One region of the Candidatus Thiodiazotropha sp. AKAK3 genome, then DNA from elsewhere that is predicted to be linked to it. Evidence: predicted binding sites of a transcription regulator. Region 1 holds the regulator's gene; each other region holds the start of a gene.
What was found. Region 1 encodes FliA, which starts transcription of late flagellar genes. Its sites were predicted from a motif close to GCTAAAGTTNNNNNNNNNNCNGCCGATA; they were not measured.

Region 1 (4,068 bases):
GCCGACCTCCATAGAATCAAACGAACCAGAGATTAAGGGTAAAAAGGCAACTACCCACTCTGTTGCTGCTTCAGCTTATAAAGACGTTGAGGGGGGTGTAAAAAATATCTCCCCTAAGCGCAATGAGAGGCATCAGACCTTTGATACAGGCGAGGGTAGGGATAAACCTAAAGTGGAATGGAGCCAGGATCCAGTGTTGCGCGAGATGCGGCAGGAGATGCAGGCACTGCGCCGGATGATGGAAAATGAGTTATCCGAACTGACTTGGCGCGATATGGGCCATCGTCGTCCTCAAACACAAGAATTGATGCGGCAACTCATGGGACTTGGTTTAGATGCCGCCCATTGCCGTGAATTGGCCTATCGGGCAGAGGATGCTGAGACCCCTGAACTGGCCTGGAGACAGGCTTTGAATCATCTCGGTCGGGAATTTCTGGTTGAGCATGACGATCTGCTTAATGCCGGAGGTATTCTGGCTCTGGTCGGCCCAACCGGCGTTGGAAAGACAACAACCATCGCCAAACTGGCGGCAAAGTTTTGTTTGCGCCATGGTAATCGCCATCTGGCACTGATTTCAGCGGACAGCTATCGCATTGGTGCTCAGGAACAGTTACAGAACTATGGTCAAATTCTGGATGTGCCTGTTCGCAGCGTCACTTCCCCTGAGGAGTTGAGTAGTGCTCTGCATGCATTTGCAGAAAAACGCCTGGTATTGATCGACACAGCAGGAATGGGTCAACGGGATCTGAAATTGACAGAGCGTCTAGCGCTCTTGAATCAGGGTAATCATCCGGTGAAGGCCTTACTGACACTCTCAGCGACTACACAGCGTAGCGCTCTGACTCACGCGATTCGTTCATTTGGTGCTATCTCACCTGTGGCTGCAATCCTGACAAAAATGGATGAAGCCGCCTCCCTCGGTGGTGTGTTTTCTGCGTTACTGGAAGCAAGGCTTCCCCTGGCGTTTACCACTGATGGCCAGCGGGTACCTGAAGATATTCATGTTGCCCGATCCGAAGTACTAATAAGGCAGGCTGTTGAAATGACGCAACAGACAGAACATCAACCCGATGAGGAGTATCTGGCTATGGCCTTCGGAGGAATGAGCGAACATGCAAATGTCTGAACATATCGAAGACCAGGCAACCGGACTACGTAGGATGGTTAACCCAGAACCTGTTAGAGTAATTGCTGTTACTGGCGGCAAGGGGGGCGTGGGTAAAACCAATATTTCCGCCAACCTGGGGATTGCCCTCTCCGAAATGGGACGGCGGGTGATGCTGTTGGATGCGGATATGGGGTTGGCTAATCTGGACGTGGTACTTGGATTACATGCTAAACTAAACCTCTCCCATGTGATGCGGGGTGAAGCTTCCCTTGAGGATATCATTGTCACCGGGCCAAAGGGTTTGCGGGTTGTACCGGGCGCCTCTGGTATTCAGCACATGGCGGAGATGTCACCAGCAGAAAATGCAGGATTGATTCATGCATTTAGTGAGCTGGCCAATGATGTGGACATATTGCTGATCGATACTGCAGCAGGTATTTCTGATTTGGTAATCAGCTTTAGCAGGGCGGCTCAGGAGCAGATTGTGGTTGTCTGTGACGAGCCAGCATCAATTACAGATGCCTATGCCATAATTAAACTATTAAATCGAGAGCATGGTATCAGTCGTTTTCGTATACTGGCCAATATGGTCAAAACTGTTCAGGAAGGACGCGATCTGTACAACAAGATGTGTCGGGTTACTGATCAGTATCTGGATGTTATGCTCAGCTACATGGGCAGTATTCCGTATGATGAGCAGCTCAGGAAAGCGGTGAAGAGTCAAAAACCGGTGGTTGAGGCCTTTCCGAGATCGAGAGTAGCGCAGGCGTTCAAGAATTTAGCCAAGAAGGCCGATAACTGGCCTGTACCAACTGGAGTCAGTGGTGATCTGCAGTTTTTTGTCGAACGCCTGATCCAATTTTCAAGCCAATATGGGGAGTAATGACGGTGAACGGTTTAGCGACATACACCGCCGTGCAAAAGCAGCAGAGCTACAATGACTTGGTTAACCAGCATGCAGGGCTGGTCAAAAGGATCGCCTATCATTTGATGAACCGATTGCCACCTAATGTGCAATCGGATGATCTGATCCAGGCAGGTATGCTGGGTTTGCTGGAAGCAAGCAAAAACTATGATCCCACTCAGGGTGCCAGTTTTGAGACCTATGCGGGTATCCGCATCAGGGGTGCCATGCTGGATGAGATCAGGCGTAGTGATTGGACACCACGTTCTGTGCATCGTAAGGCACGCATGGTGGCCGAGGCGATGCGAGAAATCGAAAACACCGAGGGTCGAGATGCTCGGGATATCGAGGTGGCGCAGGCGCTTGAGATGAGCCTGGAGGATTATCATCAGATCCTGCAGGACTCAACCGGATGCCGGATATTCAGTCTGGATGAATTGACAGCAGTCAGTGATGGCTTTCCGGCTTCCCGTGAAGGCCCGATGGACAGCCCCTTTGAGGGTTTGCAGAAGGATGCCTTCAAGAAGGCGCTGGCTGAGGCTATAGCCAGTTTACCTGAACGGGAGCGATTGGTGATCGCTATGTATTATGACGATGAAATGAATCTTCGGGAGATCGGGCATGTGTTGGGTGTCAGTGAATCTCGGGTCTGCCAGATACACAGTCAGGCAACCTTGCGATTGCGCTCTAGACTGACAGAATGGCTCTCACTAGTGCACGAAGAAGAGTAGTAATTGGTTGGCCTGTAGATGCCGTGATTGGAGATGACCGGTAAAAATACAGGAGGGAGTAAGCATTGGACAAAAATATGAAGATCCTCATTGTGGATGATTTCTCCACAATGCGGCGAATTATCAAAAACTTGCTGAGAGACTTGGGTTTCAACAATACCCAGGAGGCAGACGATGGCTTGACTGCATTGCCCATGTTGCAGAGCGGGAATTTCGATTTTCTCGTCTCAGACTGGAATATGCCTGGCATGACGGGTATCGATCTACTGAAGGCTGTGCGAGCAGATGAGAAATTGGCTAGCCTGCCAGTTCTTCTAGTGACAGCTGAGTCTAAACGCGAGCAGATTATTGAGGCAGCCCAGGCAGGCGTCAACGGTTATGTTGTAAAGCCCTTTACCGCAACCACCCTGGAAGAGAAGATCGGTAAGATCTTTGAACGCGTGGGTTAACCTTTTTTCTCCGGGAGTTTCTCACTATGGGGCAACAACAGGATAACCAGCTGCGTTTAGATACAGCCAAAGCGTTGGTCAGCAGTTTGGAATCAGGCGATGAAGAGGAGTCTGAAAGGCTGATCGCAGCACTGACCACTCCTACAAATAATGATCAACTGTTTCTTGAAGTCGGTCGTTTGACACGCGAGCTGCATGATGCGATCAATGGGTTTCTACTCGATGCGCGCATCAACGATATGACCAGTTTTGAAATACCTGATGCCAAAGAACGGCTCAGTTATGTCATTACAATGACTGAGCAATCTGCGGATCGTACCCTGACAGCGGTTGAAAAGAGTATGCCGTTGGTTGAAGGCATTGAATCCCAATCCGCTGAATTATTGGAGCAGTGGGAGCGATTGCGTTCTCGTATGCTGAATAAGGATGACTTTAAGGATCTGAGTCTTTCTTTGTCTGAATATCTCGCCAAATCTAAAGAAGATGCCGCCAGTCTGCATAAAAACCTCTCTGACGTGCTAATGGCTCAGGACTTTCAGGATCTCACCGGCCAGATTATCCGTAAGGTGATCACACTGGTTCACGATGTTGAAGAGAAATTGGTAATGTTGGTCCGCATTACGGGCGATAAGTTTGACGAAGGGAGCGAAAAGAAGAGTAACGAAGAGTTGGCCGGTCCGGCGATTCCAGGTCTCGATCAAGGGGATCAAGTGACCAGTCAGGATGACGTGGATGATCTGCTCTCCAGCCTTGGATTTTAGTTATTCAGGTTTAGACCGATATATCAGTCAATAAGAATGGCAATATTCGGTAGTGTTACCGGGAGTGTTAGATGAGCATCGATGTCAACGACGAAATCCTTCAGGATTTTTTGGT
Region 2 (4,068 bases), on a different contig from region 1:
CTTTGCGTCCCCTGGCTCAACTCGGGCACCTGATCGCAGATCCTCAATCGATTTACCCGATAGCTTGCCGTAGCCGGGAAAGCTGCGTACATCGTAGTAGACGTCACCATTGTCGGCTGCATAGGCATGCCCTCTCTCAATCAGCTGTTCAATCATCTCCAGGATCTGATCCATATGCTGGGTCGCCTTAGGCTCATCTGAGGGACGTAAAACCCCCAGGGCATCAGCATCCTCATGCATTGCCTGAATAAACTGCTCAGTGAGTTCGGTAAAGGGTATCCCCTTCTCATTTGCACGTTTGATGATCTTGTCATCGACATCGGTGATATTGCGGATGTAGGTGACCTGGTAGCCACTGGCCTGGAGATATCGATAGACCACATCGAACACCACCATCACCCTGGCATGCCCAAGATGGCACAAGTCGTATACCGTCATGCCACACACGTACATGCTGGCCTTTCCGCTTTCCAGGGGTTTAAAGGTTTCCTTTCTATTGGTGAGATCGTTATAGATTGTCAGCATATTTCCGAGCCTGTCCTACTGAGATGAAACCCTGGCATATTAACGAAAAGGGGGTTGCCTTCATAGCCAATCATTTGGACAGGGTAATGAAAGAACTTTTATTAATCCCATAAATAAAGAAGCCCGACCGACACTTACGTGTACGGCCGGGCCGCTTAGCCACCAATCTATTTCACCCGGAGATTGCTAAAATCCAACCGGGTAGTGGTTCTCAGTCACACTTTAAACTGGCTAACCATTTTATCGAGTTTCTGTGAGATCTGCGCAACCTCTTCACTCTCTTTGAGTGTGCGACAGGTTCCCTCTACGGTCTGATGGGAGACTTCACTGATCGCAATGATGTTTTTGTTGATCTCAGTGGCGACGCTAGTCTGCTCAGACGCAGCCGTAGAGATCTGGGCATTCATCTCGCTGATCATCTCCACAGCATTTGCAATCTGCTGCAGGGCCTCTCCGGCTCGGCTTGAGTCAGAGACACTTTGCTCTGCTTCCTGCTTGCTTCCATCCATAACTTTTACCGCCTGATCAGATGAAGAGATCAACTGTTCAATTATCCCCTGTATCTCGTGGGTCGCTTCCTGAGTCCTCTGGGCGAGATTGCGTACCTCATCAGCAACCACAGCAAAACCTCGTCCCTGTTCACCAGCCCGAGCTGCCTCGATTGCTGCATTCAGGGCCAGCAGATTCGTCTGTTCCGCAATGGCAGTTATCGATTCAGAAACCTGGCCGATATTTTGAGTTCCCTCAGCCAGTCGTTTGACCACATCTGCTGCGTCATCGACACGTTTGGCCAGTCGGATAATTGAATTGGATACCTGGGTAACCACTTCGCCGCCTGCACTGGCATTGTTCTTGGCATCAGCAGCGGCCTGTTCAGCGCCTGCCGCATTGTGAGCCACCCGTTCTGCAGCAACAGTAAGCTCACCAATGGCTACTGTCAGCTGCTCCGTCTCTTTCTCCTGCTCATCGACACCATCTCGGGTAACCTTGGTCACCTGCGCCATTCTCTCTGCTGAACTGGCCAAGCCATCCATAGTATGGGCCAAATCATTGATGGTCGGTTGGAATTGGCCAAGCATACTGTTCACCGCTTCCCCAACTTCCCGAAACTCATCATTTGCTCCCAAGGTAACTCTTGGACGGAGATCAGAATCTGCACCTACCTGGTCCATAGTCTGTTTTAAACCATGCAGTGGTTTAATCACGACCTTGCGCACAATCACACTGATTATGAAGAGCCCTATTATCAAGACAAGAAAATTGATTCCAGCGCCTACTAACAGTTCATGATCAATCGCCTTATCACGCTCTCCCATGGAAAAACTGAGTCGCCCTGCTCCCAGAATAGTCCCTTCCGGCAATTGGTGGCAGGTCAGACAATTAGTACCATTTCGGTCAGAAACTGCAGCGAAAGGCTCGATGATGGTTAAAATCCTTTCACCCTTCACCTCTTTAACTTCGATAATCTGCTCACCATTCAAGGCGCGCCGATCGAGATCATCGAGGGGTTTTTCATGATCGAAGCCGACGCCGAATGTCTTGTTTACAGCCTCAGCACGCAACATTCGAACTTCAATCACACCATCGCGTTTTTGAATTTTATCCCGCAGTAGTTCCCGGTTACCCATGGTACCGGTAAACATCATTGCGTTCAGACTATCCAGGTAACCATGCAGAACATCAAAAATCTGATGTTCCGATAGACTCAAAAGCCTGTCCTTTTGCTGTTGAGCCGAATAAATGGTTACTACTGACATGATTAAGATGAATATCAACGCCATTGGCGTGACTATCTTCCACTGCACAGAAATATGTTTAGCCATTGCTCAACCCAGAATATTTAAACTGTTTAACTACTGGATAATATTTCGGCAAATAGTGCAGACACTTGAATTTTAATCCTAAATATCTTTCCGTTGTAGCTGTTAAAATCCTAAAGAATCTTCAATTTCTCCCGACAAATAGATTGTCACAACTAAATCCAGGCAGTTTAGAGGAACCTCCTGAGAGAGTTTCCCCTTATAACTGGGAAAATTTGACAGAACTGCCTAAGTAAATGATTCTGGAGATATCCGATGCGCAAATTCGCATATGCTTTAATCGTAGCCGCTGCTGTAGCAACACCCTCTGCTTATGCAAGTGAAATGTTGGCAATGCAGTCCGGATGCTCAGGCTGCCATAAAGTGGATGCAAAACTGGTTGGCCCGGCATTCAAGGATGTCGCCGCAAAATACGCTGGCGACGCTGGAGCGGTTGACCGACTGACCAACAAGGTCAAATCCGGGAGCAAACCTGGTGAAGCCCTGGTATGGGGCACTGCAATGATGCCTCCCAGCCCAGCCAGCGAAGATAAGATAAAAGGTGTGATTGAATGGATCATGACATTGAAATAGAAGAAGTGGTTCAGTTTGAATAACGGTTTTTTCTGACGCCACTTCCTGAGCTAGAATATAAAATAAATGACAGAAGTCGAATTAAACCTTGGTTGGCAATTTTCAGGTAGTCCTGCAAACCAATAGTACTTTGCCAAGGCCTACAATAAGCATAATTCTTAAGGAGTTCTCTATGTTCAGACCTAAAACACTGGTTTTGTTATCAACCCTTTCAACTCTATTGCTGGTGGGTTGTAGTGCCGGACCGGCACCGGTCAGTTTTAAATCTGAAATCAAGCCAATAATCGATAAATATTGTACTGAGTGTCATTTGGCTGGTGGTGCCGGCGCAGAAGCGAGTGGCTTTATCACCCAAGACTATGCCAGCATGATGAAAGGAACTAAGTTTGGGCCTGTAGTTGTTGCGGGAGATCCTCTCTCCAGTTCATTTTATCGTCTCGTTTCTGGCAAAGTGGATCCATCAATACGTATGCCCCATGGTAAGGAAGCCCTCTCAGAAGCTGAGATCACAAAAATTGAGCACTGGATAAGTCAGGGCGCGAAAGACAACTGATCCTCGCCCTTTTAGATACTATGTAGATAAGAATACACCAAAGCCCGTAAACCTTGAGTCACTCATGGTTTACGGGCTTTTTGTTTTTTGCGACGCTTGCAGATAGCTTCATAATGTATTGACGATCCCCCCTTTGTTATGATGGTTTTTAATCGTTATCATGCACCCTGAATAATAAACCCCCTGTTGAATCGGCAATGGCTCAGGCCTTTTCCAACACATAACCGCTTTCGAACCGTTAAACATGAGGATGTTATGAAAAAAATCTATAAATCACTGATAGTATCCCTGACTTTTCTTTTTGCAGTGACCACCGATGTGTGGGCTGAACCAGTAAAGGTTTTAATGAAGACCTCGATGGGAGATATCACACTTTCACTGAATCAGGATAAAGCGCCTGGAACAGTGGAAAATTTTAAGCAGTACATCCAGGAGGGCTTCTTTGACGGGACTATCTTCCACCGTGTTATTAAAGATTTCATGATTCAGGGTGGTGGTTTCACCGCCGACATGGAGAAAAAAGAGACCCGGAGCCCAATTAAAAATGAAGCTAAAAACGGCCTGAAAAACAAAAAAGGCACAATCGCCATGGCCCGT
Region 3 (4,068 bases), on a different contig from region 1:
CAGTTGATCATATACAGCAGGCCTTTACCTGGTTGGAGACTGAGGATGCTGTATTGGGGCCAGCCCAGGATGGAGGTTATGTGCTGTTGGGTTTGAAAGCAGCAGCAGCCGAACTATTCAGAGGCCACAATTGGGGAACAGAAGACGTTGCTGAAACCACCAGGAGCGCACTACGTAGTCTGGAGTGGAGTTGGCGTGAACTGCCGCTACTGTGGGATCTGGATCGCCCCGAAGAGTTGAAAAAACTTAAAGCTCTGGGTATCGAGGTGGACGGTCAAGACCTCTTGCTCGATTGACGCTTTACTTGCCAGAGGCCGGTCAAAGCCAGTAGCAGTGAAATGATGATTAGACCGGGGGAGTCCAGTAATGGGATAGCCCGTGGGTTAGCTGGTGGATTTGCCAATACAGTGGCACCAGGAATCAATGTCAGTCTCGAGCCCCAGGAAGCGTCGGTTTCATAAGTGTTAAAAATCGCCAGAGTCGTTACTCCGTTATTAGCAGAGATGTTTAAATCAACGGCGAAATCAGGTGTTAAACGCAGGATGCCTACCGTCCAGTCTGCAAGTGCAAATGTTTGAGTTCCTCCTGTAGTGGTGCCACCTGTAACGGTGAGAGATCCGGATATAACGCTGCCGAGTGGAAGAATGCTTCCGTCAAGGATAACCGCGTCATCCCAGGTAAAAAAACCACTGCCGGTCTCGCCATTGGTCCCTGTCAGGGTGAAATTTTGCCTCATTTCCACTGCATTTGCACTCGCACAGACAAGCAGAAACAGTACAGCGGGTAACAGGCGGAACAGGGTAACTCTTGTCATCATTTCTCCAGATTTAGGCTGAGGATCTGTGTTTTAGTAGGCTTCCTTTCTAAATTCCATTTGGGCACTTAGCGCCTAAAAATCACATCATGTGACGGTCTCTATCCCTTACCACGTCAAGTATAGTGCTTTTGGCTGTGCGAGGTCACGTTGGATTCCTCCAAATGACTAAATTTAATTAGAAAATAGCTGAAACAGTCGATGATGAAGCTCAGAATTAGTGTTTCGTTGGTATCTTGCTTCTAAAATAGACGATTTCTGCGATTAAGGGCACCTTATATCGAGCGGGGGTGCGAAAGTCTGCTAGTGGGCCGCTATGCCTTTCCAAGTGATTTCGAGCTGGTGGTTGGGCGGGACTCTCCAGCCGGACCATAGGTCTTGTCACTATTTGCACAACCTCGCAGAATATCCAGAGCTTGTGCGACCTGATGTTGATTCAGTTGCACTGCCCCCCCATTGATCTCATTCTGTTTCTGACACGCTTCCAGCAGTGATGAGAATTGACGCCAGAGTTGATCCAACTGATCACTGTTCTGGCACTGCTGAATAAACGCTTTATTTCCCTTTCGGTCAGAACTATATCCTTGGGAAACCAGCAGCTGATTGTGCTGTGAGACGCTCTTTTCTACTTCTAAGAGCAACTGCTTTTTTTGTTCGGTCAACTCTTCCAGTGCTTTTGAAGGGGGGGCTTTTAAAAGTTCAAATTCCCGCTTCAGTAACTCAAGCAGGCTATTAGTCTGCTCAATTTCGCTATTCAGGAGCTTGCTAAAAGTAGTTTGATGTTGAGTATTGTTTGGCATATCGGTTAAGGAAGAGAGAGTTCCATAGCCAGCATTTTATCGGCTGCTGTTTTAGGGTCGATAGTAAAACTTCCATTCGCAAGGGCTTGTTGTACGGCTTCGACCTTCTGTGCATCAACAATCGGCATATTGGCGATTCTTCCCTCAAGTTCCTGTAGTTTTCCGGCATCACCGGTAAGATCGAGGCGATCGCCGCCTGAGGTTGCTGCAGCTGCTGACGGGGCTTTGCTTCCGCCGGCCTTCCCCGAGCTTTGTGTCTTGCCACTTTTGCCGCTCTTGCCCGTTCCTTTCAGATTCCGGCTTGAAAGACTATTGATTTGAATGGGCATCGTGCTACCTCAATGAGATGTATACAAAGCTAATATCGTCTTATGTTAATGCAACTTAAATCATAGATCGAATTTCTGTGTAACAGACTTCAGTCGACCATCACCAATCCCTTCGATACAACTCGTGCCTCAATCTTCTTCTTTGACTTGCTGTTCACTACCGTAATCAGATCTCCAGGGTTGCCTTGTTTAATGGCTTTGCCTTGCATTCGCACCTGGATACCACCAGAGCCTGCCAGAATGGTTACCTGGTCTCCCCGTTTTATGGTTTTTCTTACCACCAGCATCGATGGGGTGACAACCTGGCCTCTGCGCAGAGTTCGCTTCAGGGTCTGTCCCACCACTTCGTCAACAGACTCAAAATATCCGCGGAGCAGGTGGCTGGTATCGGATATTTTTATTTTAAGATCTTTACTGTCGATCGCCTCTCCTCTGGGCAGGTCTCTGACGGCAAAGACGACCGGGGCCTGAATGCCTACATTGGCAGATATATAGAGTGACCAGGGGGCAGGGGAGGTACATCTGACGCCTACAGAGGTGCGTCCCAGCTTGACGCCACCAGGGGGGCTGAAAGCCTCCAGAGGAGTTTCACATTGCTTTAATTTGAGTCGATGATCCAAGGAGGAGATTTTTATGGTTGCTCCTGCCACATCCTGGGTCAGAGTCGATTGTAAGTAGTCTCTGGCTGCATCAGCAATGGATTGATGGGACTGATGTTCATTATCCGTGGGCTGGGCAGAGGCAGATCCTGCCAGGAGCAGTCCCAGCAGTATTCTGAGTCCTAGTGCTTTCGGATTGATCATTCTGTATCTCCACCTATTTGCCAATAAACTATGCAAGCAATGTGCCGTGGATAAATGGATCTGGCTGTTGAATTTATTAAGCCTAAAGGTCGAGGCCTGCAAGCCGCCATACCTATTGATGAAATTCAATATATATCACTAGATTGAGGTGTCAGAGAATGGCGTCAATGTTAGACAGTGTTGACCAAAGAACCAAGCTGGCTGGACAGAATCGTCTTGAATTACTGCTGTTTCGTCTATCAGGGCGTCAGATTTTTGGCATTAACGTCTTCAAGGTGAAGGAGGTGGTTCAGTGTCCACCTCTAACTGCACTGCCTGGTTCCCATGAGAATATAAGGGGAGTCGCCTCAATACGTGGCAACAACATCCCGGTCATGGATCTTTGTCATGCCATTGGCGGACCGAAGATGGGCAATGCCAAAGACTATTTTATTATCATCACCGAATACAACCGGCGGTTGCTGGCCTTCCTTGTCGGTAACGTGGAGCGAATTGTCAATACCCATTGGGAGGATATACTCCCTCCACCACAAGGGGTGGGTCGGAACAGTTATATGACTGCAGTCACCGAAATTGAAGGTGATTTGATAGAGATAATCGATGTTGAAAAGGTGTTGAGTGAAGTTTTGGGGATTGATGAAGAGATCACCAAGCCGATAGACGTAGAAGGTGCGGATGTTACAGCCTTTAAAGTCTTGGTTGTGGATGACTCGATGGTAGCTCGTAATCAGATCAAGAAGGTGCTTGAAGAGATCGGGCTGGAGGCGATCCTTGCAAAGGATGGCAAAGAGGCTTTGAAGCACCTTGAAAGCTGGTCTGAAGAGGGTAAGGTGAGTGACTGGCTGGCGATGGTGATTTCGGATATTGAGATGCCAAAGATGGATGGTTACTCCCTGGTGAGCGCAATTCGAGAAAATCCGAAGCTGACTGACCTGTATGTTATTCTTCACTCTTCATTAAGTGGTGTATTCAATGAGAGTATGGTTAAAAAGGTTGGAGCCAACCATTTTCTCGCTAAGTTTATGCCGGACGAGTTGGTTTCAACAGTAACTAAGCGTCTGAAAGATATTTCTTAAACGCTAGCCTTATTCATACAGCTGAATAACAAGATACTACTATGTACAACCGAACAGCGGCTATTTCGCCGGCAGATTATGAGGCGTTTAAGAATTTTCTGCAGCAGGCGTGCGGAATCCTGCTGGGAAATGGCAAAGAGTACCTTGTTTCTAGCCGTTTAGGTGGCGTTATGAAGGAGGCAGGAGTTGCCTCTCTCGGTGAACTGCTGAAACAGATCAAATCACCTATTCATTCCCGATTGAAGG
Region 4 (4,068 bases), on a different contig from region 1:
TAAAACCAGTGCTCGTGCCCATCGGGCTCGTATTGTAGGGTGGGGTCCAGCCCCACCAATAGCAGTTAAGTGAGCGCCATGGGTCTTAGATTCACAAAATGTTGGAATATCTTGATTCACCTTCTGATTCAGCGCTCTGTTTGATTTCATCGAGTTTTCTGAAAACTTCCATGCTGTTCTCTTCCATCGTTTTAAGCGCGTTCATCAGTGCGCTGTAATCTCGTTCACTCTGAAGGAGTTTGAAAATATCATGTGTCGTTTTATGAACAATCTCATGGGGTTGTTCCAGCGCTTTGTAATAGGGTGAGGATGAGAAAAACTCATCACCTTCGCCTTCGTAGTACCACTTACCGAGTCTGCAGTTGTGGTGATCGACAAATTCAAATGCAGCTTCGCCGTGATTGATTGAGAGATAGGTGTTTACCTTCCACAACATATGGTCCAGCTTTGCCAGCCCCATAAAAACACTGTCAGTTGTTGCCGATATATCACCAAAGTAGCCTTTAACCTCTTCATTGATGTTTTTGAGGTTCTCTTCGAACCCTTTTACCTTGCCCTGGACATCGTCAATACACTCGATCAGTCGGGTTGAGTCACCACCAACAGATTCCACGTTTTGTTGCATGGATTGGATTACATCGTTGGTGTCACTGATTGCTGATTGTGTCTTGTCTGCAAGACCTCGTACTTCATCAGCAACTACGGCAAAACCTCGTCCCTGCTCTCCAGCTCGCGCTGCTTCAATAGCTGCATTCAAAGCGAGGAGATTGGTCTGCTCTGCAATGCCCCTTATAAATGCCAGAATTGAGCTGATTTCAGTGGCGCGGGAAGACATGTTTTTTACAGAGCCTTCTGCATGAGTAGAGAGTCTGGAGAGGTCATCCAATGCCTCTGTGATATGAGATATATCAGTTGTCAGACCTGTAAAATGTGAGCGCACATTCGTAGCACAGCTTAAGGTGTGTTTTGCTGATACGACTGAATCGGCCAGGTCGGATTGAATAATACCCAAGCCAGCTTTCATCTGCGAGTTTTCGAAGGTCATCAACTCATTGAGTTGAGACTCCCCGGATGAGTGCTGTTGAAGTGAGGTTAGGGTTTCAGACTGCCTGTCCAGTTGTTCCTCAAGTGCTGCAGCTTTCTCCCTCAGTTTATTATTTTCCGACTCAAGCTCTACAATGTGAGCCTTATCCTTCCTATTGAACCATCCCATACTGGTATCTCCATGCCGATCCATTTAGAGTTAGATATAGATAGCGTCAGTTTTCTTGATAGCTTTAGCAGGGATATTTGGCTGCGCCTGGCCAGATCTTCAGACTACGATGGCCAGACCCAGTTTAGAATATTCGGTTCAGCCCGTTCAGGGCAGCCACACGATAAGCTTCTGCCATAGTTGGGTAGTTGAATGTGGTTTCTGCGAAATAGAGCAGACTGTTGGCTTCCCCGGGTTGAGCCATGATGGCCTGCCCTATGTGAACAATCTCGGAAGCCTGTTCGCCAAAACAGTGGATGCCAAGGATTTCCAGGGTTTCACGATGAAACAACAGCTTCAGCATACCCACATCATGACCGGTAATCTGCGCCCGCGCGATGGTGCGGAAACTGGCCTGGCCTACCTCATAAGGGATCTTGCTGGCAGTGAGTTCCCGTTCGGTCCGGCCAAGAGAACTGATCTCAGGCAGGGTATAGATTCCAGTTGGAAAGTCATCGATGAGTTGCCAGTCTGCGCTACCGGTAGCTATCTGGGCACCAACAAAACGACCCTGATCGTAACTGGCACTGGCCAGGGCAGGGGGGCCCACCACATCACCCACAGCATAGATATGGGGTAGTGAGGTGGCATAGGTTTTATCGATTTCGATCTGGCCACGATGGTTTACAGTGACTCCTATCTCTTCCAGTCCCATCTGTTCAGTATTACCACTGCGTCCGTTGGCCCAGAGTAGAACATCGGTCTTGAATTTTTTACCCGACTTACAGTGCAGAACGACCCCGTCATCCATTGGTTCAACCTGCTCGTACTCCTCGTCGTGGCGAATCACGGTTCCCTGGTTACGCAGGTGGTAACTCAGTGCATCGGTGATTTCATCATCCAGAAAAGATAGTAGGCGGTCGCGGGTGTTGACCAGATTAACTTTGACATCGAGATTGCAGAAGATCGAAGCGTATTCACAACCGATCACACCAGCACCATAGATGGTGATGGAGTCGGGTGTACTGTCGAGACGTAGTACCGAATCACTATCCAATACTCTGGGATGGTTGAAATCGATATCCTTGGGATGGTAAGGGCGCGACCCGGTTGCAATCACAAAGTGATCCCCTGTGACCTCTTCACTCACCCCCCGATCCTGCATGATCTCCAGTCGGTGAGTATCGATGAATCTTGCTCTGCCATGAATGACATCGATTCTATTTCGGGCATAGTGTCGCAGGCGACTGCGCACCTGTTCGCTGATCACCTTGCCGGTAGCTTGAAGCAGATCGGAATATTCGACCTGAATCTGATCCTGAGTATGTTGGAAGAGGGGATTCTTCCGATAGTCGCGCAGCAACTGAATGTTGTGTCGAAGTGCCTTGGAAGGGATCGTGCCCCAATGGGTGCATCCTCCGCCCACTTTGTCATGTGCTTCGATTACCGCTACCCGCTTGCCGCTCTTTACCAGCTTCATGGCAGCCCCTTCACCACCGGGACCACTGCCAATCACTACTACATCAAAATGCTTTGCACTCATTGCTACTCCGCCATTGGTTCAGCTTGTCTAGGCAACAGTCTATCAGTAATTTCGCGGTGCAGCATTCACTGCGAAATCAAATCAACCAGAGACATTGATGCCAGAACCCCATAAGTCAGTGGACATTCGATCTCTCTGTTATCTGACCCTAGTGAGATTTGAGAGATGTAAAAGCATTACTCAGTAGAGAATAAAAAGCAGAACAATTACAAATCATCAGAGTGGTAAGGGGAGGGTGAGTATGCAACTGGGATCTTACTCCCCTCTCCCCATGCGGGAGAGGGGGGATCATAAACACCGTCATCTGCCTAATTGATGCTGATCGTTAATCTGCTTTGATTCACGGCAAAATTCCATAAATCCATCAAGTTCCATTGCAGGTGCGATCAGATCACCTTGGACAATATTGCATTCATAGTTTTTAAGACGATCTAATGTCTGCTGCTCCTCAATACCCTCAGCAACAATTTTGATGCCCAGTTTTCTTGCCATGCTGATCGTTCCTTCAACGATGATTGCATCAGTCTCCTGAGTGGTGATGTCTTTGATCAGCATTCGGTCAATCTTAATTACATCAATAGGCAGATTCTTAATATACGCAAGAGATGATTGGCCTGTACCGAAATCATCGATGGCCAGGGTGAAGCCCGCCTGGCGCAACTGATCCAGCTTATTTACCGTTTCATCGAGATCCTGCATCAGCGCATGCTCCGTTACTTCAAAAGTCAGGCGTTTGGCATCAATGGCATGATTATTAATAGTTGACATGATATTCGCCACGAACTCTCGCTCAGTAAACTGAAGCGGGCTGACATTTATGGAAACCTTAAACGCATCATCCACCAATCCTGACTCTTCCAGGGCATTGATATGCTGGCAGACCAGTTCCACTACCTGTTTGCCTAGCTCGATAATTAGCCCACTCTGTTCGGCATATTCTATGAAATTGTCTGGTGCGACCAGGCCGTCCTGTGGATGGTGCCAGCGAACCAGCGCCTCTGCGCCAATCATATTACCATCCATCGTGACCATTGGCTGATAGTGGAGAACCAGGTCGTTATTTTTAAGGGCAGTGCGTAGCCCCTGTTCAAGACTCATTAACAGATTTGCCTTCTCTTGCATCTCCGGACTGTAGAGACTGATGCTGTTGCGGCCAACATACTTTGCCTGATACATGGCAAAATCAGCACGCTTTAACAGGTCATTTGGATTGTCAGCATGAATAGGAAAAAGCGCGATACCGATACTCGCTGACATATGAATCTCTTTACCACCAAGCTGGAATGGATGTCTGAGGGCCTGTTGGATTGTTTGGGCTTTCTCTTCGGCTAGA

Region 2: AC4IE7_RS01950 (methyl-accepting chemotaxis protein) is a predicted target of FliA. The motif match lies at 2,392-2,419, and genes of this name have one in related genera.
Region 3: AC4IE7_RS01200 (chemotaxis protein CheV) is a predicted target of FliA. The motif match lies at 2,828-2,855, and genes of this name have one in related genera.
Region 4: AC4IE7_RS08085 (methyl-accepting chemotaxis protein) is a predicted target of FliA. The motif match lies at 1,255-1,282, and genes of this name have one in related genera.

Annotation. Positions count from the first base shown of each region.
Region 1 is NZ_JBSYOQ010000025.1:2,086-6,153, forward strand. Features, by position in the region: gene flhF (flagellar biosynthesis GTPase FlhF) at 1-1,126, shown strand, start outside; gene AC4IE7_RS04445 (MinD/ParA family ATP-binding protein) at 1,113-1,991, shown strand; gene AC4IE7_RS04450 (RNA polymerase sigma factor FliA) at 1,997-2,743, shown strand; gene cheY (chemotaxis response regulator CheY) at 2,821-3,192, shown strand; gene AC4IE7_RS04460 (protein phosphatase CheZ) at 3,219-3,953, shown strand; gene AC4IE7_RS04465 (chemotaxis protein CheA) at 4,025-4,068, shown strand, end outside.
Region 2 is NZ_JBSYOQ010000017.1:1,606-5,673, reverse strand. Features, by position in the region: gene cysS (cysteine--tRNA ligase) at 1-525, opposite strand, end outside; gene AC4IE7_RS01950 (methyl-accepting chemotaxis protein) at 741-2,348, opposite strand; gene AC4IE7_RS01945 (c-type cytochrome) at 2,601-2,918, shown strand; gene AC4IE7_RS01940 (c-type cytochrome domain-containing protein) at 3,091-3,471, shown strand; gene AC4IE7_RS01935 (peptidylprolyl isomerase) at 3,727-4,068, shown strand, end outside.
Region 3 is NZ_JBSYOQ010000013.1:810-4,877, reverse strand. Features, by position in the region: gene AC4IE7_RS01225 (TIGR04282 family arsenosugar biosynthesis glycosyltransferase) at 1-296, shown strand, start outside; gene AC4IE7_RS01220 (hypothetical protein) at 275-814, opposite strand; gene AC4IE7_RS01215 (flagella synthesis protein FlgN) at 1,129-1,614, opposite strand; gene flgM (flagellar biosynthesis anti-sigma factor FlgM) at 1,620-1,943, opposite strand; gene flgA (flagellar basal body P-ring formation chaperone FlgA) at 2,033-2,746, opposite strand; gene AC4IE7_RS01200 (chemotaxis protein CheV) at 2,905-3,822, shown strand; gene AC4IE7_RS01195 (CheR family methyltransferase) at 3,864-4,068, shown strand, end outside.
Region 4 is NZ_JBSYOQ010000042.1:73,793-77,860, reverse strand. Features, by position in the region: gene AC4IE7_RS08085 (methyl-accepting chemotaxis protein) at 92-1,213, opposite strand; gene sthA (Si-specific NAD(P)(+) transhydrogenase) at 1,338-2,735, opposite strand; gene AC4IE7_RS08075 (putative bifunctional diguanylate cyclase/phosphodiesterase) at 3,036-4,068, opposite strand, start outside.